3 regions of the Aminobacter sp. Piv2-1 genome follow, and region 3 is predicted to be linked to each of the others. Evidence: predicted binding sites of a transcription regulator. Region 3 holds the regulator's gene; each other region holds the start of a gene.
What was found. Region 3 encodes LexA, which represses DNA repair genes until DNA is damaged. Its sites were predicted from a motif close to TGTTCNNNNTGTGTTCNG; they were not measured.
Positions count from the first base shown of each region.

Region 1: a site for LexA is predicted at 5,835-5,852, ahead of AmiPiv_RS13475 (helicase-related protein). Genes of this name have one in related genera too.
Region 2: a site for LexA is predicted at 6,496-6,513, ahead of parE (DNA topoisomerase IV subunit B). Genes of this name have one in related genera too.

Region 1 is NZ_JARKMU010000006.1:233,751-244,225, reverse strand. It holds gene AmiPiv_RS13505 (acetyl-CoA C-acetyltransferase) at 1-749, shown strand, start outside; gene AmiPiv_RS13500 (beta-ketoacyl-ACP reductase) at 861-1,583, shown strand; gene AmiPiv_RS13495 (GntR family transcriptional regulator) at 1,943-2,677, shown strand; gene AmiPiv_RS13490 (hypothetical protein) at 2,980-3,207, shown strand; gene AmiPiv_RS13485 (porin) at 3,320-4,402, shown strand; gene aqpZ (aquaporin Z) at 4,535-5,224, opposite strand; gene AmiPiv_RS13475 (helicase-related protein) at 5,969-9,181, shown strand; gene AmiPiv_RS13470 (RNA-binding S4 domain-containing protein) at 9,187-9,570, shown strand; gene fdxA (ferredoxin FdxA) at 9,708-10,046, shown strand; gene AmiPiv_RS13460 (CarD family transcriptional regulator) at 10,401-10,475, shown strand, end outside.
Region 2 is NZ_JARKMU010000005.1:64,704-75,178, forward strand. It holds gene AmiPiv_RS10585 (molybdopterin-binding protein) at 1-381, shown strand, start outside; glycine riboswitch at 511-597, shown strand; gene gcvT (glycine cleavage system aminomethyltransferase GcvT) at 747-1,847, shown strand; gene gcvH (glycine cleavage system protein GcvH) at 1,853-2,221, shown strand; gene gcvP (aminomethyl-transferring glycine dehydrogenase) at 2,235-5,045, shown strand; gene AmiPiv_RS10605 (GGDEF domain-containing protein) at 5,148-6,323, opposite strand; gene parE (DNA topoisomerase IV subunit B) at 6,581-8,641, shown strand; gene AmiPiv_RS10615 (HEPN domain-containing protein) at 8,654-9,118, opposite strand; gene AmiPiv_RS10620 (nucleotidyltransferase domain-containing protein) at 9,111-9,446, opposite strand; gene AmiPiv_RS10625 (DUF2336 domain-containing protein) at 9,497-10,475, opposite strand, start outside.
Region 3 is NZ_JARKMU010000016.1:45,953-56,427, reverse strand. It holds gene AmiPiv_RS23430 (peptidyl-prolyl cis-trans isomerase) at 24-1,922, shown strand; gene trpD (anthranilate phosphoribosyltransferase) at 1,919-2,929, shown strand; gene trpC (indole-3-glycerol phosphate synthase TrpC) at 2,934-3,746, shown strand; gene moaC (cyclic pyranopterin monophosphate synthase MoaC) at 3,748-4,227, shown strand; gene AmiPiv_RS23410 (molybdopterin molybdotransferase MoeA) at 4,228-5,433, shown strand; gene lexA (transcriptional repressor LexA) at 5,539-6,255, shown strand; gene AmiPiv_RS23400 (ComEC/Rec2 family competence protein) at 6,533-8,860, opposite strand; gene gltX (glutamate--tRNA ligase) at 9,150-10,475, shown strand, end outside.

The sequences.
Region 1 (10,475 bases), on a different contig from region 3:
TCAAGGACGGCCTGACCGACGCCTTCTACGGCTACCACATGGGCAACACGGCCGAGAACGTCGCCCGCCAGTGGCAACTGACCCGCGAAGAGCAGGACAGGTTCGCCGTCGCCTCGCAGAACAAGGCCGAGGCCGCCCAGGTCGCCGGCAAGTTCAAGGACGAGATCGTGCCCGTCACCATCAAGGGCAAGAAGGGCGATACCATCGTCGACCAGGACGAGTACATCCGCCATGGCGCCACGCTCGATTCGGTAGCCAAGCTCCGTCCGGCCTTCGACAAGGAGGGCACGGTCACCGCCGGCAACGCCTCGGGCATCAATGATGGTGCTGCTGCGGTCGTGCTGATGACCGAAGCCGAAGCGGCCCGTCGCGGCATCACGCCGCTGGTCCGCATCGTCTCCTGGGCGACCGCCGGCGTCGACCCGCAGATCATGGGCACGGGCCCCATCCCGGCCTCGCGCAGGGCGCTGGAAAAGGCCGGCTGGTCGGTCTCCGACCTCGACCTGGTCGAGGCCAACGAGGCCTTCGCGGCGCAGGCCTGCGCGGTCAACAAGGACATGGGCTGGGATCCGTCGATCGTCAACGTCAACGGCGGCGCCATCGCCATCGGCCACCCGGTGGGCGCTTCGGGAGCCCGTATCTTCAACACGCTGGTCTACGAGATGCGTCGACGCAGCGCCAGGAAGGGTCTGGCGACCCTTTGCATCGGCGGCGGCATGGGCGTCGCGATGTGCGTCGAGGCGATGTAAGTCAGAGATACGAGAGGGCGGCCAATGTGCCGCCCTCTTCGTTTTCAAATGCCTGTCAGAACAAATGCCTGAAAAAGGGCAAGTCATCCAAGCAGCAGAAAGGGGAAACGCATGGGTAAGGTCGCACTCGTCACCGGCGGATCGCGCGGCATAGGTGCCGCTATTTCGATCGCGCTGAAAAACGCGGGCTACTCGGTCGCTGCCAACTATGCCGGCAACGACGAGGCCGCGCAGAAGTTCAAGGCGGAGACGGGTATTCCGGTCTACAAGTGGTCGGTTGCCGACTACGAAGCCTGCGAGGCCGGCATCAGGCAGGTGGAGGCCGATCTCGGCCCGGTCTCGGTGCTGGTCAACAATGCCGGCATCACCCGCGACTCGATGTTCCACAAGATGACGCGCGAGCAGTGGCGCGAGGTGATCGACACCAACCTTCACGGCGTCTTCAACATGACCCATCCGCTGTGGAGCGGCATGCGCGACCGCAAGTTCGGCCGTGTCATCACCATCTCCTCGATCAACGGCCAGAAGGGCCAGGCCGGTCAGGCCAACTACTCGGCATCCAAGGCCGGCGACATCGGCTTCACCAAGGCGCTGGCGCAGGAAGGCGCGCGCGCCGGCATCACCGTCAATGTCATCTGCCCCGGCTACATCGCCACCGAAATGGTGATGGCTGTTCCCGAGAAGGTGCGCGAATCGATCATCGCCCAGATCCCGGTCAGCAGGCTCGGCGAGCCCGAGGAAATCGCGCGCTGTGTCGTCTTCCTCGCTTCCGATGAGTCCGGGTTCATCACTGGCGCGACGCTGACCGCCAACGGCGGGCAGTATTTCGTCTGATTGCCCGGTCAGAGCTTCCGAAATAAGTGAAGCGGCGCCGTGAGGCGCCGCTTTGCATCGCAGCAGGTGTCGAACAAAATTTTAAGCTTGCTGCAAGTTCTGCGCTATAGCTGGTGGAACTGGACGATATTCGATTCAAGTGACGCTTTGGGGGGAGTTCCAGGCGGCAGAGGCTTCATGGGGAGAGGCAGGCGGAGAAGCCGCGCGGCCCGTGGAGTGCAAGTCGGGTACATGTAAGGTCGGGTGAAGGCGGCGCCATTCGCAATGGCGCACGACGGATGCCTGGCAACGCGTGGAAAGGCTTGGCCCTCGCGCCGCTGCTGGCTAGGTTCCGTTCTTAGCTGTCCAAAGGAGCCTGCATGCCTGCCCGCTACCTATCCCCGGCCATCAGCGATCAGGATGCATTGGCTCTGGTCGTGGTTCCCTTGGTTGGCGTGGAAGCCACCATCTACAACGACTTGTGGAATGCGGTGATCAACCAATCGCTGCGGCCGGGCGACAAGCTCGAAGAAGTCGCCATGAGCGAGATCTACGGCGTCAGCCGCACCGTCATCCGCAAGGTCCTGGTCATCATGGAGCAGGAAGGTGCCGTTTCGCTTCCGCTGAACCGTGGCGCCTATGTAGCCCGGCCATCGCCTCGCGATGCACTTGAGCTGTGCGAAGCGGTCGGCTCGACGTGCACCTACATTGTCGGCAAGCTGGCCGACCAGCCGCAGACCATCACTGTCGAGCAGCGCGAGAAACTGGCGCGGCATGTCCAGGCCGAAACAGAAGCCGCAGAGCTTCACACCATCCGGCGCCTGCATATGGAGCACGCCATACTGCTCGCCCTGATCTACGGCAATCTGGTGCTGGCAACGCAGCTCGAGCGCGCGGCGTCGCGGCTCGCGCTGGCGCTGTCCGCCTACCAGGGGGTGACCGGCAACATCTCGGCCGTGCAATATACCGCTGCCCTCAATCAGATGATCTTCGACGGCAGGAAGGAAGAAGCTCTGCTGACCGTCAATGCCGCCATCGAGCGGGCGCGGAAGTCGATGCGCTTTGCCGCGGCCACGGGCAGCGTCGACCTCAAGGCCATTCTCGGCCGAGGCTGAATTCGGCCTGTTCATCCGGCCAATCCATCCGCAAAGACCGGTAAGCGGGATCTGGTGTCCCGTCCTGTGCGCGAGGGCAGCGGCCCTCGACGCGTGATGCCGCGTGATTGATCTGAAATGGTCTCTGAACGGTCGTCGCGGCTTGCGATGTTCGGCGCAGTGTGCCGGCCGCGTTGCGGTCGCTCGCTGCCGCTGAATCCCCCTCTTGTCATGATCCCTATGGCTCTTGCGCGGAAGAGTCCATGCTGCCCTCAATGCATATTGGCAGGGAAGTCAATTTACATTGAGGGAGACATGACTGGATGTCAGACCAAAAATCGGTCGTCCTGATCAGGAACATTTTTGCCGCGCCAAGTCATCTCACAAAAAAGTTATGGCAAAACATGTTGTTAGAAAGCCATATTCGTGACTGTCGCGCAAAGTTGGCTGAGCGACTCAAAATTGTGACATTTTTGGCACGGGCCTCGATCAAGTGGCATGAGGCGGCCAATCTGAATGCGATTTCTTCATTGATCGACGTCTCTTCATGAGGCATTGGCGATTCAGAAATTAATACATCTCGATGTATTTTTTTCCGGCATCAGATTTCTGGTGGCGAAAATCTAAACGGCCTGGCGCCGTGCATCACATGAGGAATTGAAAATGAACATTAAGAGCCTTCTTCTCGGCTCCGCTGCGGCCCTGGTCGCCGTCTCCGGCGCTCGTGCAGCGGACGCTGTCGTCGTCGCTGACCCGGAGCCCGCTGAATATGTCCGCGTCTGCGACGTCTACGGCGCCGGCTTCTTCTACATCCCCGGCACCGAGACCTGCCTGAAGGTCGGCGGCCTCGTTCGCTACGAAATCGGCTTCACCGATCTCGACGACGGCTGGAACAAGGTTGCCAAGGCTCGTCTGCAGTTCGACGCCCGTTCGGAAACCGAGTACGGCACGTTCCGTCGCTATATCGAATTCGAAGCACGCGCCGGCGGCGGTGGCTTCGATGACAACGGCGACTTCCAGAACCCGGACGAAAGCGGCACCTCGCTGCGTCACGCCTTCTTCGAACTCGGCGGCCTGCTCGTCGGTCACACCGACACGCTGTTCGACGGCGACCTGTCGGGTGAATTCGACAACGGCGGCGGCGAGCGCATCAATCAGATCCGCTACACCTACGATGCCGGCAACGGCGTTGCCGTCTCGCTCAGCCTGGAAGAAGAGTCGGAAAACTACGACTACGTTCCGCTCGTCGTTGGTAAGGTGTCGATTGCTCAGGGCTGGGGCTCGGTCGCCCTGTTCGCCGGCTATGACAACGCCTTCGAAGAATTCGCCCTCAAGGGTATGGCCACCATCAAGGCGACCGACGCACTCTCCGTCGAGATGCTTGCATTCTACGAATCCGGCCCGACCTACTGGAGCGTCAGCGGTCTTCCGGGCATCCTGCCCGAGATCGAGGGCACGCCTTACTTCGGCTACGAATGGTCGGTTGCCGCCTACCTGAAGTACCAGGTCAACCAGAAGCTGGCCCTCGGCTTCGGCGGTCAGTACTTCGGCAATGCGCATTCGTGGACTGCCGCCGACGGCGGCAAGGCCAACGATTGGGCGGTTGGTGCGGTTGTCGACTACAATATCGTCGAGAACCTCGATGCCAAGCTCGCCATCAACTACAATGACGGCGACACCTTCGAGGCCCTCAACAACGGCGACGGCGTGTTCAGCGGCTTCCTGCGTCTCGACGCAGCGTTCTAATCGAAGCTAGCGAACAAAAAGAGGCCCGCAGTCGCGAGACTGCGGGCCTTTTTCATTGCCGGATGCCGACACGCGGCAGCGCGGCAACAGTTCAGCGGCGTGCGGCGTCAGGCCGATCCCGCCTGCGATCGCTCATTCCGTTTCGAACAGCGCCTTGTGGGCGATGCCGGCAAGGATCGCCCCGACCATCGGCGCCACCCAGAACAGCCAGAGCTGCTGCAGCGCCATTCCGCCGACGAACAGCGCCGGCCCGGTCGAACGTGCCGGGTTGACCGATGTGTTGGTGACCGGGATCGAGATCAGGTGGATCAGGGTGAGCGCCAGGCCGATGGCGATGGGGGCGAAACCCTTGGGCACGCGGCCGTGGGTCGAGCCGAGGATGATCATCAGGAACATGAAGGTCAGCACGACCTCGATGAGCAGCGCCGAGGACAGTCCGTATTTGCCCGGCGAGGCATCGCCATAGCCGTTGGTGGCGAAGCCGCCGATGCCGGCGAAGTCGGCCTTGCCGCTGACGATCAGGTAGAGCGCCGCCGAAGCCAGGATCGCGCCGAGCACCTGGGCGACCACATAGGGGATCAGGTCTTTGGCGTCGAAACGGCCGCCGACCAGGAGACCGACCGACACGGCCGGATTGAAGTGGCCCCCCGAAATGCCGCCCACGGCATAGGCCATGGTGAGTACGGTCAGGCCGAACGCAAACGCTACGCCGAGGAACCCGATGCCGAGGTCGGGGAACGCAGCCGCAAGGACTGCGCTGCCGCAGCCGCCGAAGACGAGCCAGAATGTGCCGAGGAACTCGGCGAGCAGACGTTTGGACATGATGTCATTCCCTCCAGTGTCGCGCGCCTGCGCGGTGCGCCGCATTTTCCGGAGGCCCCCGTCTGGCAACCCCCGCCGCACAGACTCAACTCCGGCATGGAGACATGGCCTGATCGCCCGCGCAACGGGTGTGGTTCCAGTAAGGTTATGCAATCACAGGTATTTTTCGCTGAATCATGTTGTGCCGGATTGGCACGCAAGGGTTAACGAGCCACGTGCGGCATTGTGGGTAAGCTTGTGCATGGCCTGTGCGCAGTCGGTGGACAAGCGGTTATGCCCACAACATCTAGTAGGGAACGAACCGGGAAACCTCTCCGGTCAGCGATTCGTCGCCAGTTCGTTCCGCATTTGGTTCAAATCTTAACGAAATGCCGGTTGCAGGCCTGCCCGCCGTTAACGCCAGGGTAGGAAAGGTGAACGATTTCATTACTTTGATTCAGCAGGCGCCGTCCGCTGCGGCGATTGGCCGGCAAGGGTTAACGAGTCTGGCGGCGAGGTGCGAAATGTTCACTTTAGCGAATCTGCATGTGGTGTGGCCTGTCTTGCCTTCTTCAATATGTTGGGGTGAACAAAACCTGAATCATCTGGAGTCAGTGATTCGTCGCTGATTCGTTCCAGACTCGTTCCAACCGTTAAATCGGAACATTCCGCTTTCGCTTTGGCGCGCAAATCCCTATGTGTCCACTCGGCGCCGCGGGCGCCGCAACGCCGGGCCGATCCTGGCGCCGAGGGCGGTTCCTAGAAATGAATGTGCATTCCAGGCAGAACGATCCGCTGATCCTGTCAGGCCGCGACGTCACCGCGGTTCTCGGGCCGACCAATACCGGCAAGACCCACCTCGCCATCGAGCGGATGATCTCGCATGAGAGCGGGGTGATCGGGCTGCCGCTGCGCTTGCTCGCCCGCGAGGTCTATGGCCGCATCTGCGAGAAGGTCGGTGCCCACAAGGTGGCGCTGATCACCGGCGAGGAGAAGATCCAGCCGGCCGGTGCGAGATACTCCGTCTGCACGGTCGAGGCGATGCCGCGCCAGACCGACGCGGCCTTCGTCGCCATCGACGAGGTGCAACTCGCCGGCGACCTCGAGCGCGGCCACATCTTCACCGACCGCATCCTGCATCTGCGCGGCCGCCAGGAGACGCTGCTGCTCGGCGCGGGGACCATGCAGGGCATCCTGCAGAAGCTGCTGAAGGGCGTGTCCGTGGTCACCCGGCCGCGCCTGTCGCACCTTGCCTATGCCGGCTCGAAGAAACTGACCCGCCTGCCGCGCCGCTCGGCCATCGTCGCCTTCTCGGCCGACGAGGTCTACGGCATCGCCGAGCTGATCCGGCGGCAGCAGGGCGGAGCGGCCGTCGTGCTCGGCGCGTTGAGCCCCCGCACGCGCAACGCCCAGGTGGCCCTGTTCCAGTCCGGCGACGTCGACTACCTGATCGCCACCGATGCCATCGGCATGGGGCTCAACCTCGACGTCGACCACGTCGCCTTCGCCCAGAACCGAAAGTTCGACGGCTACCAGTACCGCCAGCTCACTGCCGCCGAACTCGGCCAGATCGCCGGCCGGGCCGGCCGCCACCTGCGCGACGGCACTTTCGGCGTCACCGGCCAGGTCGACCCGCTCGACGAGGAACTGGTCGAGAAGATCGAAGGACATGACTTCGAGCCGGTGAAGGTGCTGCAGTGGCGCACCGCCACCTTCGATTTCGCGAGCCTCGACGCGCTCAAGCGGTCGATAGATACCGTCGCGCCGGTCGAGGGGCTTACGCGCGCCCTGCCGGCGGTGGATGCGCAGGCGCTCGAGCACCTGTCGCGCGACCCCGCCATTCGTTCGCTCGCCATCAATCGCGAGCGCGTCGCGCTCCTTTGGGAAGCCTGCGCGTTGCCAGACTACCGCAAGATAGCCCCTGCGCAGCATGCCGACCTCATTGCCTCGATGTATGACGATCTCGTCCGGCGCGGCCATGTCGATGAAGCCTACATGGCCGAGCAGGTACGTCGCGCCGACTCCACCGAGGGCGACATCGACACGCTTTCGCACCGGATCGCCCAGATCCGCACCTGGACTTTCGTCTCCAACCGCCCCGGCTGGCTTGCCGATCCGGCACACTGGCAGGAAAAAACGCGCGACATCGAGGACAGATTGTCGGATGCGCTGCATGAACGGTTGACGAAACGCTTTGTAGACCGCAGGACTTCCGTCCTCATGCGCCGCCTTAGAGAAAACACCATGCTTGAAGCCGAAATCAGCCCGTCCGGAACCGTCCTCGTCGAAGGCCACCATGTCGGCGAACTGCAAGGGTTCCGCTTCACCGCCGACCAAAGCGCCGGCGGCGAGGATGCCAAGGCAGTGCGCACGGCGGCGCAGAAGGCGCTGGCGACGGAATTCGAGACGCGCGCCGAGCGCTTTGCCGCATCGCCCAATGGCGACATCGCGCTGGGATCGGATGGCGTCCTGCGCTGGATCGGCGCGCCGATCGGCACGCTGGTCGAGGGCGAGGACCCGCTCAAGCCGCGCGTCGTGCTGCTCGCCGACGAGCAGCTGACCGGTCCTGCGCGCGACAAGGTCGCGGCGCGCGCCGAGCGCTTCGTCAATTTCCAGGCCGAACTGCTGCTCAAGCCGCTGGTCGACCTCAAGTCGGCCGAGCAGCTGTCCGGCATCGGCCGGGGCATCGCCTTCCGGCTCGTCGAGAACTTCGGTCTCATCAACCGCCGCGACATCGCCGAGGACGTGAAGTCGCTCGACCAGGAAGGCCGCGCCGCGCTGCGTCGCCTCGGCGTGCGCTTCGGCGCCTACCATGTCTTCGTGCCGGCGCTGATCAAGCCGGCGCCCGCCGGGCTCGTCACCCTGCTCTGGGCTCTCAAGAACGACGGCAAGGACAAGCCGGGTTTCGGCGACGTCGTTCATGCGCTGGCCGCAGGGCGCACCTCGGTCGTCATCGACCAGGCCTTCGACAAGGCATTCTACAGGCTGGCCGGCTTCCGCAACCTCGGGCGCCGCGCGGTGCGCGTCGACATCCTCGAGCGTCTCGCCGACCTCATCCGCCCGGCGCTGGCCTGGCGGCAGGGCGCCGGCGCGCGCCCCGACGGAGCCTATGACGGCAGCTCGTTCATCGTGACGCCGCAGATGATGTCGATCCTCGGCGCCACCGGCGACGACATGGAAGAGATCCTCAAGGGCCTCGGCTATCGCGCCGAGCCCAAGCCGGCCGCCGAGGTCAAGGACAAGCTCGAGACGATCGACACCGCTGCGCGCGAAGCGGCGGCCCAGGCTGCGGCGGCCAAGGCGGCAGCCGCCGGAGAGGCTGCGGCCGGCGAGGCTGCCGAGGTATCGACGGAGGCATTTGCCGAAGCTGCCGATGCCGCGGAGGCGCCGGACGCCGAACAGGCGCCGGAAGCTGCCGCCGAGCCGGCAGCGGTCGCTGCCGAGCCGGTTGCCGAAGTGACGCCCGAACCGGTCGCTGCGGTCGAGGCCGAAGCCGAGCCGGAGTCGGGCCCGGTCGATGCGCCTGCTGCCGAGGCGGCACCGGTCGAAACCGTTGCGGCGGAGGCATCGGAAGCTGCGGAAGAACCCAAGCCCATCCTGCTGTGGCGTCAGGCACGCTTCGAGCACCGTCCGCGCAACCATCGCCAGGACAACCGTCCGCGCGGCGACCAGCGCAACGGCCAGGCGGCGCGCAGCGGCGAGGCCAATCGCGGCGGCCCGCGTGAAGGTGGCGAGGGACGCGATGGCGGTCGTCCGCGCTTTGATCGCAAGCCCGGCGGCAAGCCGCAGGGCGAGGGCGGACGTCCCGAGCACCGCGGCCGTGGCGATCGTCCGGGTGGCGAAAAGCACGGCGATCGCGGCGGCTTCAAGGGCAAGCCCGCATTCCAGCAGAAGCCGCGCGAGGAGCGTCCGGCGCGGATCGATCCCGACTCGCCCTTCGCCAAGCTCGCGGCGTTGCGCGACCAGCTCAAGAAGTAGCAACCTTGGCCGGCGAGGGAAGACAGCGCATCGACAAGTGGCTGTTCTTCTCGCGTGCGGTCAAGTCGCGCTCGCTGGCGGCCAAGCTGGTGCAGACCGGCGGGGTCCGCCTCAATGGCCGCAAGCTCGACCAGGCATCCGATATCGTCAAGACGGGCGACGTGCTGACGATCGCGCTCGACCGCCGTATCCTGGTCTACAAGGTGCTGTCGGCCGGCTTTCGCCGCGGTCCGGCCGAAGAGGCGCGGCTGCTCTACGAGGATCTCTCGCCCGCGCCGACGCCCAAGGACCAGGCGCCGCCCGACGCGCGCCCGCCCCTGCGCGATGCCGGCAGCGGCCGCCCGACCAAGCGGGAGCGCAGGGCTACCGACCGGCTGCGCGGCGACTGAGGCGGCTGGAGCGCAAAGATGAGAAAGCCGTTCCGCCAGGGGCCGTCTGCGTGGAATGGCCGCCCTTGCAACGGCCCGGCAAAGGGGCTACCTCACCGACAAAGTTCGCCCGTACGGGAAGTCCCGGAGCCTACCGCATGACCTATGTCGTCACCGACAATTGCATCAAGTGCAAGTACACCGACTGCGTCGAGGTCTGTCCGGTCGACTGTTTCTACGAAGGCGAGAACATGCTCGTCATTCATCCCGACGAATGCATCGACTGTGGCGTCTGCGAGCCCGAATGCCCGGCCGACGCCATCAAGCCGGACACCGAGCCGGGCCTGGAGAAGTGGCTCCAGGTCAACACCGAATATGCCAGCAAGTGGCCGAACCTGACGGTCAAGAAGCCCGAATTGCCCGAGGCCAAGGAGTTCGACGGGGTCGAAGGCAAGTTCGAGAAGTACTTCTCGGCGGAGCCGGGCGAAGGCAACTGAGGGCTGCGCCGCAGCCCCGTGCCACAGCGTGAAGTTTCCGTGCCGCGCTTGTCTCTTGACGCGGCAGTCTCTTCGCGCATGCAGCAAAATCTTGATTCTTCCGACTTTTTGTGTTAGAGGTACGGCAACATGCCGGTGACACAACGTCGATCTATGGCGCGAAGCCTAATTCACTGAAAGGTGACAACCTCAATCCGGACCAGAGAAATCTGGGCCGGCAGTCGCATTTGCGAGTGCCCGGTTCAATCTCTCGGATTGGGGGTCGATTTTGCGTGCGGCACAAGGTCGCGCTTGGCGACCGCCCCTTAAAGCCGGCCTCGGCGGGCCGGCGCCACAAGAAGGAGTTCAGGGCGTATGGCAACTTCCATCCCGCAGAAGAAATCCGCAGCACGTCACGGTTTCAAGACCGGTGAGTTCATCGTCTATCCG
Region 2 (10,475 bases), on a different contig from region 3:
TGGAGCTGCATCGCCAAATGGACGGGTGTGCCGCTGGCGCTGGTGCTCGACGCCGCGGTGGTCAGGCCAACCGCACGCTATGTCGTGTTCCGCTGCCTCGACACCATCGAGAACAGCCTTTCGGGCGAGGTCAAATATTACGGTTCCATCGACCTGATCGACGCCCGCCACCCGCAGACTATCCTGGCCTACGCGGTCAACGGCAAGCCGCTGCCGGTCGAGAACGGCGCGCCGCTGCGCGCCCGCGTCGAACGCCAGCTCGGCTACAAGATGCCGAAATATCTCAAGGGCATCGAGCTGGTCGACAGCTTCGGCGCCATGGGCCTCGGCAAGGGCGGCTACTGGGAAGATCGCGGCTATGACTGGTATGGCGGCATCTGATTCGTCAGCATGGACTACCCGAACGGGTAGACCATGCACCGTTCGGTCAGGTGAATAAGCACTGCGCGGACAGGTGACAAAGTGTCGTCGTTGGGATATTGACGACTCGTCTGGGGCCTTTGCGGGCTCCACCTGTTTGCGGGAGAGAGCAGCGAAAGCTGACGCCGAAGGGGAAATCGCCCGAAATCTCTCAGGCAAAAGAACCGTAAACAGGAAGGACACTCTGGAAAGTCGGGACTTCGATCCCGCGCCGAAGGTGTAAGCGCTGCCGACAGAGTTCCGGGGCGCGAGTCTCTCAGGCTTCAGACAGAGGGGCACGGAATGGCTGCCACAAGCGGCTGGACACGTGCGACTCTGGAGAAGACATGACGAGCGACACCGCCCACCAACTCCCCCTTGCAGACCTGCATGCAGCCGCCGGCGCGCGCTTTGGCGCATTCGCCGGCTGGAACATGCCGCTGACCTACCCGGCCGGCGTGATGAAGGAGCACCTTCACACCCGCGAGCATGTCGGCCTGTTCGACATCTCCCACATGAAGCTGTTCCTGGTCACCGGACCGGGCGCGGCGGACCTTATCAACCGCGCCTGCCCGCTCGACGCCCGCGCCCTCGAGTTCCGTCAGTCGAAGTACACGTTCTTCCTGACCGGAATGGCCGGCATCATCGACGACCTGATCATCACCCGGCTCGGCGACGAGCGCTTCATGGTGGTGGCCAATGCCGGCAACGCCGCGACCGACGAGGCGCATCTGCGGGCGCTGGCCGAGGACTACGACGCAAAGATCGAGCCGCTCGACCGCGTGTTCCTGGCGATCCAGGGACCGGAAGCGGCCGCCGTCCTGGCCAAGGCAGGCATCGCCACCGACGAGCTGTTCTTCATGCAGGGCTTCGAGCCGCGCGCCAACTGGTTCATGAGCCGCTCGGGCTATACCGGCGAGGACGGTTTCGAGATCGGCCTGCCGGAAGCCGATGCCCGCGAACTCGTTGGCAAGCTGCTTGCCGACGAACGCGCCATGTGGATCGGGCTCGCCGCGCGCGACAGCCTGCGCCTCGAGGCGGGCCTTTGCCTGCACGGCAACGACATCACCCCCGACAACGACCCGGCCAGCGCCGGCCTGATGTGGGCGATCCCCAAGGACCTGCGCGCGGATGGCAGGTTCACCGGCCGCGCCGCTCTGGCAAGGATCCTCGCCGATGGCCCCAGGGAAAAGCGTGTCGGCCTGAAGCCGGAGGGCCGCCAGCCGGTGCGCTCGGGCGCCGAACTCTTCGATGCCGATGGCAAGCCCGCCGGTCGGGTCACCTCCGGCGGCTTCGGCCCCTCGGCCGGCTTCCCCGTCGCCATGGGCTATGTTTCGGCCCCGCTGGCCAAGACCGGCACCCGCCTCTTCGCCGACGTGCGCGGTACCAAGGTGCCTGTCGACGTCCACGCCCTTCCCTTCACGCAGCATCGCTACCGCAAAGGATGATTTCCATGACCAAGACCTATTTCACCGAAGATCACGAGTGGATCCGCGTCGAGGGCGACATCGCCACCGTCGGCATCACCGACTACGCCCAGGAACAGCTCGGCGACCTGGTGTTCGTCGAACTGCCGGAAGCCGGCCGCAAGCTCGCCAAGGGCGACGTCGCGGTGGTCGTCGAATCCGTCAAGGCCGCGTCGGACGTCTACGCTCCGGTCGACGGCGACATCACCGAGGCCAACGGCGCGCTGTCGGGCGACCCCGCGCTGGTCAACAACTCGGCCACCGGCGACGGCTGGCTCTGGAAGATGAAGCTGGCGAACGCTTCCCAACTCGATGGCCTCATGGACGAGGCCGGCTACAAGGCCCATATCGGCTGACAGGACCACTGAGATGACCGCTGCACCCTATCCTTTTTCCGCCCGCCACATCGGGCCCAGCGCGACAGGCACCCGCGCCATGCTCGCCGCCATCGGCGTGCCCTCGGTGGAAACGCTGATCTCCCAGGCCGTGCCGAAGTCGATCCGGCTCGACCGCGCGCTGAACCTGCCTGCGCCTGCAGCCGAGCATGAAGCGCTCGCCGAGCTCGGCGAGAAAATGGGCCGCAACAAGCTGCTGAAGAGCTTCATCGGCGCCGGCTATCACGGCGTCAACGTGCCGCCGGTCATCCAGCGCAACCTGTTCGAGAACCCGGCCTGGTACACCGCCTATACGCCCTACCAGGCCGAAATCAGCCAGGGCCGCCTGGAACTGCTGTTCCACTTCCAGACGCTGGTCGCCGAACTCACCGGCCTGCCGGTGGCGTCCGCTTCGCTGCTCGACGAGGCGACCGCCGTGGCCGAGGCCGTCGGCATCGCGCTCCGCCACCACCGCGACAAGCGCAGCCGCGTGGCGCTCGCGGGCGTGCCGCATCCGCAGACGCTCGACGTCGTGCGCACCCGCGCCGAGCCGCTGGGCACCGAGATCGACGGCGAGACCATCGACGACAACACGGCAGCCCTGATCGTCTCCTGGCCCGACACCAACGGCGTCTATGGCGACCACAAGGCGGCGATCGAGAAGGCCAGGGCCGTCGGCGCCATCGTCATCTTCGCCTCCGATCCGCTCAGCCTGACCGTCACCGATACGCCCGCCAGCCTCGGCGCCGACATCGCGGTCGGCTCGATGCAGCGCTTCGGCGTGCCGATGGGCTTCGGCGGCCCGCACGCCGCCTATTGCGCCGTCTCCGACAAGCTGACCCGCCTGATGCCGGGCCGCCTCGTCGGCCAGTCGGTCGACAGCAAGGGCCGTCCCGGCTATCGCCTGGCGCTGCAGACGCGCGAACAGCACATCCGCCGCGACAAGGCGACGTCGAACATCTGCACGGCACAGGCCCTGCTCGCCAACATGGCGGCGTCCTTCGCCATCTGGCACGGCCCGGCCGGCCTGCAGGCGATCGCCGAGCGCGTCCATGGTCTTGCCGCCCGCCTGGCGGAAGGCCTGAAGGCCGCCGGCGTGACCGTCTCGGGCACCCAGCGCTTCGACACCGTCACGGTTGAAGCCAAGGGCAGGGCCGAGGCGATTGCAGTAGAGGCCGAGAAGATCGGCCGCCTGCTGCGCGTCATCGACGCCGACCACGTGTCGGTCGCCTTCGACGAGACCTCGGCCGAGGCCGACCTCGACGCCGTTGCCGCCCTGTTTGGCGCCAAGGCTCCGAAGGAGGCCAAGCGCGCCCTGCCCGGCAAGCCGCGCGGCAAGGACTTCCTGACCCAGCCGGTGTTCCACGAGAACCGCTCGGAAACGGAAATGATGCGCTTCCTGCGCCGGCTCGCCGACAAGGACCTGGCGCTCGACCGCGCCATGATCCCGCTCGGCTCCTGCACCATGAAGCTCAATGCCGCAGCCGAAATGATGCCTGTCAGCTGGCCGACGGTCGCGAACCTGCATCCCTTCGCGCCGACCAGCCACTCGCTTGGCTATCGCGCGATGACCGACGACCTCGAGGCATGGCTGTGCGAGATCACCGGCTTCGATGCGGTGAGCCTGCAGCCGAACGCCGGCAGCCAGGGCGAATATGCCGGCCTGCTGGCGATCCGCCGCTATCACCACTCGCGTGGCGAGACGCAGCGCAACATCTGCCTGATCCCGTCCTCGGCGCATGGCACCAACCCGGCAAGTGCGGCCATGGCCGGCATGGAAGTGGTTGTCGTGCACTGCCTCGAAGACGGCGACATCGATGTCACCGACCTCAAGGTGAAGGCCGAGCAGCACGCCGACAAGCTTGCGGCGCTGATGTTCACCTATCCGTCGACGCACGGCGTGTTCGAGGAAGGCGCGCGCGACATCTGCGAAATCGTCCATGCGCATGGCGGCCAGGTGTATTTCGACGGCGCCAACCTGAACGCGATGGTCGGGCTCGCCCGGCCGGCCGACATCGGCGCCGACGTCTGCCACATGAACCTGCACAAGACGTTCTGCATCCCGCATGGCGGCGGCGGCCCCGGCGTCGGCCCGATCGGCGTGAAGGCGCATCTCGCGCCCTTCGTGCCGGGCCATGTCGAGGCCGGCAGCAGCCACGCCGTCTCGGCGGCCCCCTTCGGCAGCGCCTCGATCCTGCCGATCACCTGGATGTACATCCGGATGATGGGCGCGTCGGGCCTCAAGCAGGCCACCGAGCAGGCGATCCTCAACGCCAACTACATCGCGACCAGGCTCGAAGCGCACTATCCGGTGCTGTTCAAGGGCAGGAACGGCCGCGTGGCGCATGAGTGCATCCTCGACACGCGCGTGCTCAAGGAGCGCGCCGGCATCTCGGTCGAGGACGTTGCCAAGCGCCTGATCGACTATGGCTTCCATGCCCCGACCATGTCGTGGCCGGTGGCCGGCACGCTGATGGTCGAGCCGACGGAGTCCGAGCCGAAGCGCGAGATCGACCGCTTCTGCGAGGCCATGGCGGCGATCGCGGCCGAGGCTGCCAAGGTCGAAAGGGGCGAGTGGCCGAAGGACGACAATCCGCTGGTCAACGCCCCGCACACCGCAACCGAGACGCTTGCCGGCGAGTGGAAGCATCCCTACTCCCGCCTCGAAGCGGCCTATCCGGGCGGCCACCCCGACACCACGGCCAAGTACTGGCCGCCGGTGTCGCGCATCGACAACGTCGCCGGCGACCGCAACCTGGTCTGCTCGTGCCCGCCACTGACGGAATATCTCGGCGCCGCCGAGTAGTCCCGACTGACGAACGCTCTCATCGGCGGCGCACCTCACGGGCGCCGCCGATCTGCTTCAGCCCGTTGGCCGCGAGCGAAGCAGCCCTCGCCTCCTCAAGGCTTACGCAAAGAGTAGCTCGGGCTCGCGGAACCTCGCGTCGCCCACTGCATCGGCCGTGGCAACGCGGTTTCGCCCCGCCCGCTTGGCGGCATAAAGTGCCGCATCGGCGGCGAGCAGCATCTGCTCGAGCGTCATCGCGTGCTCGTCGCCGAAGCAGATGCCGACGCTGACCGTGCTGCGCAGCGGCCCGAGCTTGGTGACGACTATCTCTGCGCCAAAGGCAGCACCGATCGTGCACAGGATTTCATGCGCATCGAGCGGGGGAATACCTGACATGACGACTGCAAACTCCTCGCCGCCCAATCGAAAGCCCTCGGCGCCATCCCGGGCATGTTTCCTGACCACGTCGGCGAAACGCTGCAGGACTGTGTCGCCGACAGCATGACCGAACAGGTCGTTCGTCCCTTTGAAATGATCGAGGTCGAACATGGCGAGCGCCATCCTGGGGCCGAAGCGGGTATTGCCGTGGAACATCGTCAGCGCCCGGCGGTTCAGCAGCCCGGTCAGCGGGTCGGTCAACGTCTGCGCCGTCAGCTGCCGCTGGGTGCGCAGATGATGCAGCGAGATGGTCAGCGCGCCGAGCGCGGTCATGCAGGCGACCACGACTGCCGTGTTCAAGTCTTCGGCCCAATTCCTGGGAACGGTGCCCAGCGACCACTGCCCGTTGACCACCAGAACCAAGGCGCAGAGCGCAAAGGAGATTGCCGCGCTGCCCGAAAGCATGGTGACCGCGGCGAGGATGCGCCGGTCATACTCGCCGGCAGCCCAGAACATGGAAGCGGTCACCACCAGCAGCGCCGTGACGGTGGAATAGGCGAGCACGAAGCCCAGGCCGTCGTAGCCGACGGCGGTCACCGACGTAATCAGCACGGTCACCGCCAGCACGGGCGCCGCGACCACCCTGTGCCAGTTGCGATCGAGATACTGCGCAGTCGAGCACAGGATCACGAAGAAGCCGGCCACCAGCAGTAACAGGGTCAATTGGCCGAGCCATGGCGCGGCGTTGCGGCCATATTGCCAAAATGCGATGACATGGAGGACGAGAAGTAGTATCCCCGCCGCCATCGTGAAGACGAAACGGGCCTGGCGCGCGGTCAGCCAGATGGCAAGCAGCGTTCCGCTCAGACAGGCGCCGGACAGGGCCGTCGCGAGCAAAAGGGAACCGAAGTCGAGCACGGGGGCCCCGCTTTCCTGATTGTCCGATTGTTCGAGCAGCAGTTATCGAGCGTTTTGCCCTTGGGGCAACCGCATAAGGCTGCATCCATCATCGTCGCACAGGGGCGAGTTCGGATAGCGTTTACAAATCGTTGCGCTCGACGTGCCCGACGCGGCATATCGGGCGCGGCACACGAACAGAACCGGAACTGTTGCCGGACCGGCAAAACTGGCAAACTCGACAAAGTGATTCGCAGCGCGGAAAAACCGTATTGAGCATGGACGACAACAGCGACCTTTTCGGCAATCTCGACAAGCAGCCCGCCCGCCCCGCCACCCGTCCGGCCGACCCACTGGTCCAGGCCGTGGCTGCGGCCAAGCGTCCGGCGCCGGCGAAGGATGGAAGCGAAGGCTACAGCGCTGCCGACATCGAGGTCCTGGAGGGGCTCGAGCCCGTCCGGCGTCGTCCCGGCATGTATATCGGCGGCACCGACGAGAAGGCGCTGCACCACCTCTTCGCCGAAGTCATCGACAACTCGATGGACGAGGCTGTGGCAGGCCATGCCACCTTCATCGACGTAGAACTCGATGCCGAAGGCTTCCTGACCGTCACCGACAACGGCCGCGGCATTCCCGTCGATCCGCACCCCAAGTTCAAGAACAAGTCGGCGCTCGAAGTGATCATGACGACGCTGCATGCCGGCGGCAAGTTCGACTCCAAGGTCTATGAGACCTCGGGCGGCCTGCATGGCGTCGGCGTGTCCGTGGTCAACGCGCTGTCGGACCAGCTCGAGGTCGAGGTGGCGCGCGGGCGCCAGCTCTTCCGCCAGCGCTTTTCGCGCGGCATCCCCCAGGGCGGGCTCGAAAGCCTCGGCGACGTGCACAACCGGCGCGGCACCAAGGTCCGCTTCCATCCCGACCCCGACATCTTCGGCAAGGGCGCGCATTTCCTGCCGGCCCGCATCTACAGGATGGCGCGGTCCAAGGCCTACCTGTTCGGCGGCGTCGAAATCCGCTGGAGCTGCGATCCCTCGCTCATCAAGGAGAAGGACGAAACGCCGACCAAGGCCGTCTTCCACTTCCCCGGCGGCCTCGGCGACTATCTCAAGGCCTCGCTCGGCGACGAGATGCAGGTCACGCGCGAGATCTTCGCCGGCAAGAGCGAGAAGCAGGGCGGCCACGGCTCGCTCGAATGGGCAGTCACCTGGTACGGCGGCGACGGCTTCATCAACTCCTACTGCAACACCATCCCGACCGGCGACGGCGGCACCCACGAGATGGGGTTCCGCAACGTGCTGACGCGGGGCTTGCGCGCCTATGCCGATCTCGTCGGCAACAAGCGCGCCTCGATCGTCACCTCAGAGGACGTGATGATCTCGGCCGCCGGCATGCTGTCGGTGTTCATCCGCGAGCCCGAATTCGTCGGCCAGACCAAGGACAAGCTGGCGACCGTGGAGGCCATGCGCATCGTCGAGACGGCGCTTCGCGATCCATTCGACCACTGGCTCGCCGACAACCCGCAGGAAGCCTCCAAGCTGCTCGACTGGGTGATCGCGCGCGCCGACGAGCGCGTGCGGCGTCGCCAGGAAAAGGAAGTGTCGCGCAAGAGCGCGGTGCGCAAGCTGCGCCTGCCCGGCAAGCTGGCCGATTGCACCCAGAACGCGGCCGCCGGCGCCGAACTCTTCATCGTCGAGGGCGACTCGGCAGGCGGCTCGGCCAAGCAGGCGCGCGACCGCTCGATGCAGGCGATCCTGCCGCTGCGCGGCAAGATCCTCAACGTCGCCAGCGCCGGCAACGACAAGCTGGCCTCGAACCAGCTGATCGGCGACCTGATCCAGGCGCTGGGCTGCGGCACGCGGTCGAAATACCGCGAGGAGGACCTTCGCTACGACCGCGTCATCATCATGACCGACGCCGACGTCGACGGCGCACACATCGCTTCGCTGCTCATCACCTTCTTCTACCAGGAGATGCCGCAGCTCGTCCGTGGCGGCCATCTCTACATGGCGGTGCCGCCGCTCTACTCGATCCGCCAGGGCGGCAAGGTCGCCTATGCCCGCAACGACGCCCACAAGGACGAGTTGATGCGCACCGAGTTCACCGGCCGTGGCAAGATCGAGATCGGCCGCTTCAAGGGCCTGGGCGAGATGATGGCCTCGCAGCTCAAGGAAACGACGATGGACCCGAAGAAGCGCACGCTGCTGCGCGTCGAGGTCATCGACGACGAGGAGGAGACCAAGGTTGCCGTCGACTCGCTGATGGGAACCAAGCCGGAAGCCCGCTTCCGCTTCATCCAGGAACGTGCCGAGTTCGCCCAGTCGGAAGCGCTGGACATCTAGCGCTAGCTGCGCCTAGGGTCTCCCCGCCTTGGGTTTTCGCATCGGCAGAATTGAGGTTGCGGATGAACCGTCGCTGTTCAATTCGACACCGAAATGAACGACCACGCGTTCCAGCAGGCGCGCCAATGCGTCCAATGCTTGGCCCAGTCTTTCTGCGCTCGGCGTCTTGGGTATCTGGCCAGATGGTGACGTGTATCGAAAGGTCGTGGCGTAGGCTTCCAGCCAGACCAGGCCGTTCAAGGCTTCTTTCTCCGGATGGTCGTCGGGGAGCCTGCGGATCACCTTGTCCAGTTGATGTGCGTCATGCCTCTCGATGTGGAGGCCTTCGGAGGTCGCCAGCGACCTGACGATTTGCTCCAGGCACTGCTCGGCAAGATAGGCCGCATTTCGCGAACCACTCTGCGCAAGGGTACGCGCGTCTGCCAGGCAGCCACTCGCCAGCCTCAGACCATTTGCGATTGTCTTGGCTTCAATCATCCAGGCGGCGACCATCGCGCGCCAGCGCGTAGCCAAGTGTATTGGGAGAGCCCCAGCTCGCCTCCAGATCGTCCGCGAGCGTGAAAACCACGGTCGCCGGAATGCCGAACTCCCGCTGAATAGACCACCCTACCAAGGGGTCGAGCAGATTCTCATCGGCATCGTTGGGAAGTGCTACGAGTATGTCCCAATCGCTATCCTCGCGATTGTCCCCTCGTGCCCGGCTGCCGAACAGCCAAATGGACTCCGGCGAAAACCGCCCTCTGATGGCATCGACCAGGGGCTTTATTCCTTCGGGCGTATTCGTGGTTCGGGCCGCGTGGCGCATGATCGAAGGATAGAGCGGTTCCTATGCGCGCACAATCCGGGAGGCCTTGGCTAGGCCGCGGCGATCGCAAAGGCGTGGCCGCGGGCGTTCTCGCGCAAGGCGTCGAGGTGGATGGACTTCACCAGGCCGGCCAGCTCGCCCTCGGCGGACTGCCCGCCAAGCTCCCTGAGCATCAGCCAGCTGACTTCCTGGGCGCCGGCGACCCGGCGTCCGTTCGCCACTTCGCGCCAGACCTTCAGCGCCCGCAGGATGATGGCGTGGGTTGCGTCGGCCAACCCGGCCGCCCGCAACAGCGCAGCCAATGCCAGGTCCTGGCCGGTCGCAAGCAGCGCCCTCACCCGCAGCTGGTCGCGGCCGGTCAGCACCACCAGCGCCGCGCCGAAGAAATCCACCTTGCCGTGCGCAAGGACGCGAATGATGAAGCTCGTCGTCAGGTCGCCACGCAGCCTCAGATGTTCGACCAGGGCGACATGCTCTTCGGCACGCGTGGTCTCGACGATGCCGAGAGAAGCCTTGATGCAGGCTTCGCGCGTGACGCGCTCCGCGCGGACGGCACCGATCGACGCCATGACGAGCGGCGAGGCTTTCAGTGCCTCGCCCAGCCTGACCAGGAGCAGATGCCGGCAATCGGAAGGCAGGCGCGGGTCGGCGACGAGCGCCTCGCGCAGCCGCGCGTCATGACCATGACGCTCGGCAATCCGCCGGAAACTCAGGGCCGCGATGTCGGCCCCATAGTTGCCGACGAGCACCGCGCAGGCTTCCGCCTCGCCGACTTCGGCCAGAGCCGCGGCAAGCGCCATGGACACGACCGGCCGGTCGGCGATGATCTTCTGAACCGCGAGCGGGCCCGACGCGACGCGGTCGATCAGGTCCGCGTCCGTGAGCAAGGGCGAGCGCGCCAGCACGAGTGCTGCGACTTCCGGCTGGTCCGAGGCCAATGCGGCAATCACCTGGATCGGCGCGTTGATGCTCATCGACATCGCTTCCGCCAAGGCCTGTCGCACCTTGGGCGAAGGGTCGTCGAGCAGG
Region 3 (10,475 bases):
ACGCCCGAAGACCGGAACGGAAAATGCTCGACACGCTTAGAAATGCTGCCGGAACCTGGGTAGCAAAACTTTTGCTGCTGTTGCTCGTGGTGAGCTTCGCGATCTGGGGTATTTCCGGCTCTCTCCGCGGTGGCTTCGGCAGCGACAAGATCGTCACCGCCGGCAAGACCAGCGTTTCCGGCGTCGAGTACCGCCTCGCCTACGATCGCCAGATCAGCGTGCTTTCGCAGCAGTTCGGCCAGCGGCTGACCCGCGACCAGGCACGGGCTTTCGGCATCGACAACCAGGTCCTCGCCCAGCTGGTGGCCGGCGCGGTGCTGGACGAACAGGCCCGCAAGCTGGGCCTCGGCCTTTCCAAGGACAGCCTGGCGCAGCTGACCTGGCAGGATCCGGCCTTCCAGGGCCCGGACGGCCAGTTCAACCGCCAGGCCTTCGACTTCATCCTCAGGCAGATCGGCATGCGTCCCGAGGACTACCTCAAGAACCGCGCCCAGGTGGCCGTGCGCCAGCAGATCGTGGAAGCGGTTTCCGACGGCCTGAAGGCGCCCGACACGCTGCTGCGCGCGGTGGCGCTCTACCGTGGCGAAGACCGCACGATCGACTATCTGGCGTTGCCCAAGTCGCTGGTCGAGCCGATCGCAGCACCCGCCGACGACGTGCTCAAGGCATGGTTCGAGGAAAACAAGAAGACCTATGCCGCACCCGAGTATCGCAAGCTGAAATATGCAAAGCTGGAGCCGGAGGACATCGTCGACCTCGGTTCGGTGACGGACGATCAGATCCGCAAAGATTACGACCAGAACAAGACCCAGTTCACGACGCCCGAGACGCGCAAGATCGAACAGCTGGTGTTCCCGAACGCCGAAGCCGCCAAGGCGGCGTCCGACGCGATCAAGGGTGGCGCGAGCTTCGACAAGATCGTAGCCGACCAGGGCAAGACCTCGCACGACGTGCTTCTCGGCAACGTGACGAAGGACAAGGTCGGCGACAAGGCCGTTGCCGACGCCGCCTTCGCCATGCAGGCCAACCAGGTCAGCGACGTCGTCCAGGGCAATTTCGGCCCGGTGATCGTGCGCGTCAGCGAGGTCACGCCCGCGGCGACGAAGGCGTTCGACGAGGTGAAGGACCAGATCCGCAAGGACCTGGCGCTGGCGGAAGCCAACCGCATCCTGCTCGACGTACACGACTCCTATGAGGATGCGCGCGCGGGCGGCGAGTCGCTGCAGGCGGCGGCCGAGAAGCTGAAGCTGAAGGTCGTCACCGTCGACGCCATCGACCGCGCCGGGCAGCAGCCCGACGGCAGCGTGGTCAACACCCTGCCCGACTCGCGCAACCTGATCGAGGCTGCCTTCGAGGCCGAGGCCGGCATCGAGAACCAGCCGCTCAACATCGGCACCAACGGCTTTGTCTTCTACGAGGTGGAAGGTATCACTCCGGCGCGCGACCGCACGCTCGACGAGGTTCGCGAAAAGGTCGTGGCCGACTGGACCGCGGCCGAGGCGAAAAAACGCCTCAACGAAAAAGCGGGCGAACTGGAGAAGCGGCTCAAGGACGGCACCGCGCTCGACGTCATCGCCGCCGAACTCAAGCTCGAGAAGCAGACCAAGCGCGGCCTCAAGCGCGACACCGACGACGCCGACTTCGGCCGCGACGGCGCGGCCGCCATGTTCGCGATGGGCCAGGGCGGAACCGGCGTGATCCCCTCGCCGACCGGCGACGCCCAGATCCTGTTCAAGGTGGCCGAAGTGTTCGAGCCGGCCGGCGCCGACGCCGCCTCGGTGCCGGAGGACGTGCAGAAGACCTTCGCCTCGGAGATGTCGGACGACCTGCTCGACCAGCTCGTGGCGCAGCTGCAGCGCGAATATGCGGTCACCGTCGACCAGAACGCGATCACCCGCGCGCTTGCGGTGGGAACGCCATGAGCACGCTGAAGCCATACATCGCCAAGGTTGCGACGGGAACGCCGCTGACCTTCGAGGAAGCCCGCGAAGCCTTCGACATCATCATGTCGGGCGAAGCGACACCCGGCCAGATCGGCGGCTTCCTGATGGCGCTGCGCGTGCGTGGCGAAACCGTAAGCGAGATATCGGGCGCGCTCGCCACGATGCGCGACAAGATGCTGCGCGTCGAGGCGCCGGCCAATGCCGTCGATATCGTCGGCACGGGCGGCGACGGCTCGCACAGCGTCAACATCTCGACTGCCTCGGCCTTCGTCATTGCCGGCGCCGGCGTGCCGGTCGCCAAGCACGGCAATCGTGGCCTGTCGTCGCTGACGGGCGCCGCCGACGTGCTGACCGCGCTCGGCGTCAATATCGAGCTGGCCCCCGACGCAATTAGTCGTTGCATCCATCAGGCCGGCATCGGCTTCATGTTCGCGCCGGCGCATCACCCTGCCATGAAGCATGTGGGCGCGACGCGCGTCGAACTCGGCACCCGCACGATCTTCAACCTGCTCGGTCCTCTTTCCAACCCGGCCGGCGTCAACCGGCAGCTGTTCGGCGTGTTCTCGCCCGAATGGGTCGAGCCCGTCGCGGAGACATTGAAGGAACTCGGCGCCGAGTGCGCCTGGGTCGTGCACGGCGACGGCTACGACGAGATCACGACCACCGGCGAGACGAAGGTTTCAGCTCTGTCGGGCGGCAAGATCAGCAATTTCACGCTTACACCCGAAGGGGTCGGCCTCGCGCGCCACAGCCGCGAAGCTTTGCGCGGCGGCGATTCGGCCTACAATGCGGCTGCCCTGCGCGCCGTGCTCGAGGGCACCCCGGGCGCTTATCGTGACACCGTGCTGATGAACGCCGGCGCGGGCCTCGTGGTCGCAGGCAAGGTTGCCGAGATCGGCGACGGCATCAAGCTTGCCGCCGATGCGATCGACAGTGGACGCGCGCGCGCCGTCCTCGAGCGCCTCGTTGCGGTGTCGAACGGGTAGCGGCATGGCAGACATCCTGCGCAAGATCGAGGCCTACAAGCGCGACGAGATCGCCGCCGCCAAGGCGCTCACGCCGCTTGCGGACCTGAAGGCACGGGCGCACGACGTGGCCCCGCCCAGGGGGTTCCTCGCAGCGCTCGAAGCACAGCGCAGCCAAGGCCGCTTCGGGCTGATCGCCGAGATCAAGAAGGCGAGCCCGTCGAAAGGCCTGATCCGCGCCGATTTCGATCCGCCGGCGCTCGCCCGCGCCTATGCCGAAGGCGGGGCGGCCTGCCTTTCGGTGCTGACGGACACGCCGTCGTTCCAGGGCGCGCCGGAGTTCCTGACCGCCGCCCGCGACGCGTGCACCCTGCCCGCCTTGCGCAAGGACTTCATGTTCGAGCCCTACCAGGTGCATGAAGCCCGCGCCTGGGGTGCGGACGCCATCCTCATCATCATGGCGAGCCTGACGGACGACGACGCCAGGCGGCTCGAGGACACGGCCTTCGAGCTCGGCATGGACGCGCTGATCGAGGTCCACGACGAAGCCGAGACGGAGCGGGCCATGAAGCTCGCCTCGCGCCTGCTCGGCATCAACAACCGCAACCTGCGCAGCTTCGAGGTGAGCCTGGAGACGTCCGAGCGCCTGGCGCCGATGGTCCCGGCGGACCGCCTGCTCGTCGGCGAGAGCGGTATCTTCACCCACCAGGATTGCCTGAGGCTTGAAAAATCGGGCATCGGCAGCTTCCTCGTCGGCGAGAGCCTGATGCGCCAGGCCGACGTGGCCGCGGCCACGCGGGCGCTGCTCGAAGGCAGCCCGGTCGCGGCGAGCGCCTGACATGGCCGCCCTCACCCACATCGGCGCCACCGGCGAGGCCAACATGGTCGACGTCGGCGACAAGGCCGAGACGACCCGCACCGCGATCGCCGAGGGCACCGTGACGATGCGCCCCGAGACGCTGGCGCTGATCCTGTCCGGCAACGCCAAGAAGGGCGACGTTCTGGGCACGGCGCGCATCGCCGGCATCATGGCCGCCAAGCGCACGCACGAGCTGGTACCCCTCTGCCATCCGATCCTCTTGACCAAGGTGTCGGTCGAGATCGAGCCGGACGAATCGCTGCCCGGCCTCAGGGTGACCGCGCTGGCGCGCGTCACCGGCAAGACCGGCGTCGAGATGGAGGCGCTGACCGCTGCCTCCGTCGCCTGCCTGACCATCTACGACATGGCCAAGGCCGCCGACCGCGGCATGGTGATCTCCGGCATCCGCCTGGTCGAGAAGACCGGCGGCAAGTCGGGCGACTACAGGGCTGTCGACTAGATGGCGCTGCTGCCGGTCGCCGACGCGCTTGAACGGCTGCTCGAAGGCGCGGCCACGGCGGGCACGGAACGCGTCGGCCTCGACGAAGCTTTCGGACGTGTCCTTGGCGCGCCGCTCCACGCCCTGCGCACCCAGCCGCCCTTCGATGCCTCGGCGATGGACGGCTATGCGGTGATCGCGCAGGACATCGCCGACCTGCCCGCCCGGCTTGCGCTGATCGGCGAGGCGGCTGCCGGGCGGCAGTTCGCCGGAAAGATCGCGCGCGGCCAGGCCGTGCGCATCTTCACCGGCGCGCCTGTGCCGGCCGGAGCGGACACGGTGGTCATCCAGGAAAACGTGCGCGATCTCGGCAACGGCGAGGTCGAGGTGTTCGAGCCGACCGCGCCCGGCCGCAACATCCGTACCAAGGGCCTCGACTTCAACGAAGGCGATCTCATCCTCGATGCCGGGCGCCTGATCGACCCGGCAGCGCTGTCGCTCGCGGCCGCCGCCAACCATCCGACGCTCGACGTGCAACGCGCGCCGCTGGTCGCGATCATCGCCACCGGCGACGAATTGCTGCCGCCGGGAAGCACGCCCGGCCCCGACCAGATCATCTCTTCCAATGCCTACGGCGTGGCGGCCATTGCCCGCTCGGTCGGCGCCCGCGTCCTCGATCTCGGCATAGCGCCCGACAAGACCGAATCGATCTCCGCACTCGTCCGGGAGGCGCTCGACGCCGCAGCCGACGTGATCGTCACCCTCGGCGGCGCCTCGGTCGGCGACCACGACCTGGTGCACGGCGTGCTGACCGACCTCGGCATGAAGCTCGACTTCTGGAAGATCGCCATGCGCCCGGGCAAGCCGCTGATGTTCGGACGGCTCGGCGAGACTCGCTGCGTCGGCCTTCCCGGCAATCCGGTGGCGAGCCTCATCTGCTCGCACCTCTTCCTGAAGCCGCTCCTGGCAAAGCTTGCCGGACGGGTCTACGCACCCGACATCCGCGAGGCCGTGCTCGGTGCGCCCATGAAGGCAAACGACCTGCGCCAGGACTATGTGCGCGGCATGGTGAGCGAGACCGACGCCGGCCTGGTCGCCATGCCCTTCGGGGTCCAGGACTCGTCGATGCTGCGAACCCTGGCCGAAGCCAATTGCGTCATCATCCGCGAGCCCTTCGCACCAGCTGCCGAATCTGGCACTGGCTGCCGGGTGCTCATGCTGCGCTGACCGCCCTCGGCACCTTCACCAAAATTTAATCGGTTGCGGAACACAACTGGAACATATAGTGTTTGTTCCGGGTTTGTTTTTCTTTCGATTCCCTTGGGGGCAGCGATGCTGACGCGCAAACAACACGAGCTTCTGCTGTTCATCCATGAGCGGCTGAAGGAGGCGGGCATCCCCCCGTCCTTCGACGAGATGAAGGAGGCGCTGGACCTCGCTTCCAAGTCGGGCATCCATCGCCTGATCACCGCGCTCGAGGAGCGCGGCTTCATCCGGCGTCTGCCCAACAGGGCACGCGCGCTGGAAGTCATCCGTCTGCCAGACTCGATCGCTCCGGGCCTCAACGCCGCCAGGAAGTTCTCGCCGAGTGTCATCGAAGGCAGCCTTGGGCGCAAGCCCGAGCCGTCGCGCGCGCTCTCGGCCGGCAATGACGACGACGCAGGTGCGGCGGTCGCCATCCCGGTGATGGGACGCATCGCCGCCGGCGTGCCGATCGACGCCATCCAGCACAGGACGCATTCGATCTCGGTGCCGCCGGACATGATTTCGGGCGGCGAGCACTATGCGCTCGAGGTCAAGGGCGATTCGATGATCGAGGCCGGCATCTTCGACGGCGACACTGTCATCATCCGCAATGCCAATAGCGCCAATCCGGGCGAGATCGTCGTCGCCCTGGTGGACGACGAGGAGGCGACGCTCAAGCGCTTCCGCCGCAAGGGCGCATCGATCGCGCTCGAGGCCGCCAATCCCGCCTATGAAACCCGCATCTTCGGCCCCGACCGGGTCAAGGTACAGGGCAAGCTGGTCGGGCTGATCCGGCGCTACTAGGGCAATTCAGGAAAAGCGCGAAGCGATTTTCCGCCCGGGATTGCGTGAAAGCGAGGAGATAGAGCGCTTTCGCGATGCGAGGGAAGGCGGAAACGCCCTCAACTCGCCCAGCGCTGGTTAGGAGCGATCGCCTCTCAGGGGGCAGAGCATCCGGTCAGGGTGCAGCGCGTCCGGGCTAGCTCGGCGGGCATTCCGAAGAATGCGCATTCTGCGCCTGGCTGCCTTTCTCGACCGCATTCATGCGATGCCGGGCGCTTCTGTCTGGCTGCAAAACGCTCTATGGCGCAGCCTTCTCCACTGGCGGCTTTGCACGGTCCCGGCGGAAGGGCGGCAGGCCCCGCGCCTCGCGGGAGAACGCCCGCTGCGCATGCCATGGCCGGTACGGCTCGGCTATCGCCCTCTGGATTTCGATTTGACGGACCGCCGCCTCCCCTTTTTCAGGCAAGAACGCGGCCACGCTGCCGAAACGCGCCAGGTCGCGCTTGGTGACCACGGTCGTCGCCGAATTCGCGCACGGGTCCCGCGCCGTCGCGTCGTCGATCACGATCAGGCTCGCCACGACGCATGCAGGTTTCGCCGTTGCCGCGTTGCCGGCATAGGCGATCACGGCGCCTGACGGGTGCTCGATGGTGCAAAGGCCGCCGTCGCAGATAAAGGCCCGCCGGCGGTCCGGTTTTTCTTCTCCTTGCAGGGACATGGCCGACTCTGGCGGCAGCGCGGCATCTGGCCGCGCGGCGGAGGCCTTCGCGGTCGGGGCCGCCTTGCCGCCCGCGCCAACCGGGCCGACCAGGTCCTCCGCCACAACCGCCCTCTTCCAGCTGTCGGTGATGAAGTCGCTCGGACGTGCGCGGTTGACCGCCAGCCTGCCGTCCGCTGTCGGCACGCCGACCAGCCGGCCGTCTTCGGAGATCAATATGTCTGGCGTCCTTGCCTCGCCGAGCAGCAGCAATCCACTCGCGGCGAACGGCAGGGCGGCTAACCTCAGCCGGGTGGTCGCCATGGAGGCGACGCAGAGCGCAACCGTCACGAGGATCACCGACCGGGCGGAAATCAGGCGGACGGCGTCGACCGGCGACCGCTCGGAGAACCATTGCGCCAGGGCGATCATCGCGCCCAGACCCCGCCCCATCGTGTCGAGGAACAGCCCATCCAGGCCAAGCGGCATCAGCACGCCGGCGGCAACCGCAAAAGGCATCACCAGCACCGAGACGATGGGCATCACCGCCAGGTTGGCGAAGAGGCTGAGCGGCGAGATGCGCTGGAAATGCCACGCCCCGAACACACTCGTCGCCAGCCCGGCGATCAGCGAGGTTGCCAGAAGCCCGACTGCCAGGGCCCAGAGCCTGCGCCACGTCTTTGCCGCGAGCGAACGCTGGATCGCCGGTTGCGCCTGGTCGGTCGGCCTGTCCGACCACCAGCCATAAGCGCCGACCAGTGCCGCGGTTGCCGCGAACGACATCTGGAAGCTCGGACCGACCACCTCGTGGGGAGATGCGAGAATGACGATGATGGCCGAGATCGCGAGGTTGCGCATGGTCAGGGCGGCGCGGTCGAACAGCACGGCCGTCAACATGACGGCGAGCATGATGAAGCTGCGCTGCGCCGCAACTTCGGCACCGGAAATGGAAAGATAGCCGCCGGTGGAGACCAGGGCAGCGAGGGCGGCGTATTTCTTCACCGGATGCCGGGATGCGAAGGCCGGAAAGGCCGCAAAACCGAACCGCAGGCCCAGCATGACGGTTCCGGCGACCATGGCCATGTGCAGGCCCGAAATGGAGATGATGTGATAGAGGCCCGTCCGCCGCAGCGCTTCGTTGACCTCCTCCGGAATGCCGCCACGCACGCCGACCATGAGTGCCGCGGCGATTTCGCCCTCCACGCCGCCGATCCGGTCGCGGATGCGCAGGGCAATGCGGTCGCGAAGGTTTCCGAGCCAGGCCTCGATCCCAAGGGCGAGCGCAACAGGTTGCGCGTCCGCGACCAGTTCCGGCCCCTTCATGAAGAAGCCGCTGGCGCCGATCCCGTCGAAGTAGCTTTCGAAGGAGAAGTCGTAGCTGCCGGGCCGAATCGGACCGGAGGGCGGCATCAGCCGCGCATAGCCGCTGACCAGGGATCCCGCCGCGAGACCTGCCGGCGCCCGGCGCGCCGTCAGGCGCACGCGATCCGGCGCATAGCGCAGCGTTGGCCGCGCGGTGGCAATGACGTCGATGGTCAGGCGGACGCGCCCCTTGTCGAGCCGGTCGATCTCCACCACGCGGCCCTGCAACTGCGTCGATATCTCGGCGCCGAGCATTTTCGTGCCCAGGCGGGCGGTTTCGAGCTTTGCCGCCGCCATGCCGAGCAGGCAGAAGGCCAGAGCGGCCAGCCCGTAGTGAAGCCATCTCCTGGTGCGCGCGGCCAACGCCAGCACTGCCATGACCAGGGCTGCCGACGCGATCGGCAGCAAGGCCGGCTCCTCGGCGAGGCTGAAATAGGCCAGCACCCCAACCGCCAGGAACACCGGGACGAGCAGGAACGCCACGCCGCGGTCGAGTTCGGTCTCGATTGCCGCTGCCAGTGTCCGGACCGTGAAGCGTCCATGGACGACGGCCATGGGAGTCTGCATCCACGACCGCCGATTGCCCGGCCGCGGCGCGTGATTTGTACCTGCGGACAATGGCTGAGGGTCGCGCCGACGCGCCCAGGTAAGCGGGGGCAACGCCTCGCCGCCGGCGAGCAGGACGCGCTCGGCCGTCTCCGCGACCGGTCTTTCGCCGGCTCGCCCCTCCCGCACATGGTCGCCCATCGGGCATGCCCCTTGCGCCCCTGACCTTCTATGCTACATCAACGCCACCGAAACGCCATGCGCCGCCGGTCTCCGGCCGGGCGACGCCATGCCTGCCTTGGAATTCGCCATGCCCGTCGTCACCCGCTTCGCCCCCTCGCCCACCGGCTACCTGCATATCGGCGGGGCCCGCACCGCACTTTTCAACTGGCTCTATGCCCGCCATACCGACGGCAAGATGCTGCTGCGTATCGAAGACACCGATCGCGAGCGCTCGACCGACGCGGCGACCGCGGCGATCCTCGAGGGCCTGACCTGGCTGGGACTCACCTGGGAGGGCGAGCCGATCTCGCAGTTCGAGCGCGCCCCGCGCCATCGCGAGGTGGCCGAGGAGCTCGTCCGCATGGGCAAGGCCTATTATTGCTACGCCTCGCCGGCCGAACTCGACGAGATGCGCGAGAAGGCGCGCGCCGAGGGCCGCCCGCCGCGCTATGACGGCCGCTGGCGCGACCGCGACCCGTCCGAGGCACCGGCCGGCGTGAAGCCGGTCATCCGCATCAAGGCACCGACCGAGGGTGAGACGCTGGTGCGCGACCGCGTGCAGGGCGACGTGCGCTTCCCCAACAAGGACCTCGACGATTTCATCATCCTGCGTTCGGACGGCGTGCCGACCTACATGCACGCCGTGGTCGTCGACGACCATGACATGGGCGTCACCCACATCATCCGCGGCGACGACCATTTGACCAATGCCGCGCGCCAGACGGTGATCTACGATGCCATGGGCTGGGACGTGCCCGTGATGTCGCACATACCGCTGATCCACGGCGCCGATGGCGCCAAGCTGTCGAAGCGCCACGGCGCCCTCGGCGTCGACGCCTACCGGGCCATGGGTTACCTGCCGGAAGCCCTGCTCAACTATCTCGCCCGCCTCGGCTGGAGCCATGGCGACGACGAGGTGATGAGCATCGCCGACATGATCGGCTGGTTCGAGATCGAGGACGTCAACAAGGGCGCCGCGCGCTTCGACTTCGCCAAGCTCGAGGCGCTGAACGGCATCCACATGCGCCAGATGGACGACGCCAGGCTGCTCGACATCTTCATCGCCACCCTGCCCTACCTGCCCAATGGCGCAATCGTTGCCGAGGGCCTCAACGACCGCACCAAGGCGCAACTGCTCGCCGCCATGCCCGGCCTGAAGGAGCGCGCCAAGACGCTGGTCGAGCTGGCAGACGGTGCTGCTTTCCTGTTCGCCCTGCGCCCGCTGGCCGTCGACGAGAAGGCAGCCGGTCTGCTGGCTGGTCCGGCCAAGGACATCCTCAAGGGTGCGCATGCAGCCCTTTCGACGGTGGCAGGCGCAGACTGGAACGCGGCCTCCGCCGAGGCTGCAATCCGCGAGTTCGCCGGTCGCGAAAATGTGAAATTGGGCGGGGTCGCCCAGCCGTTGCGCGCCGCC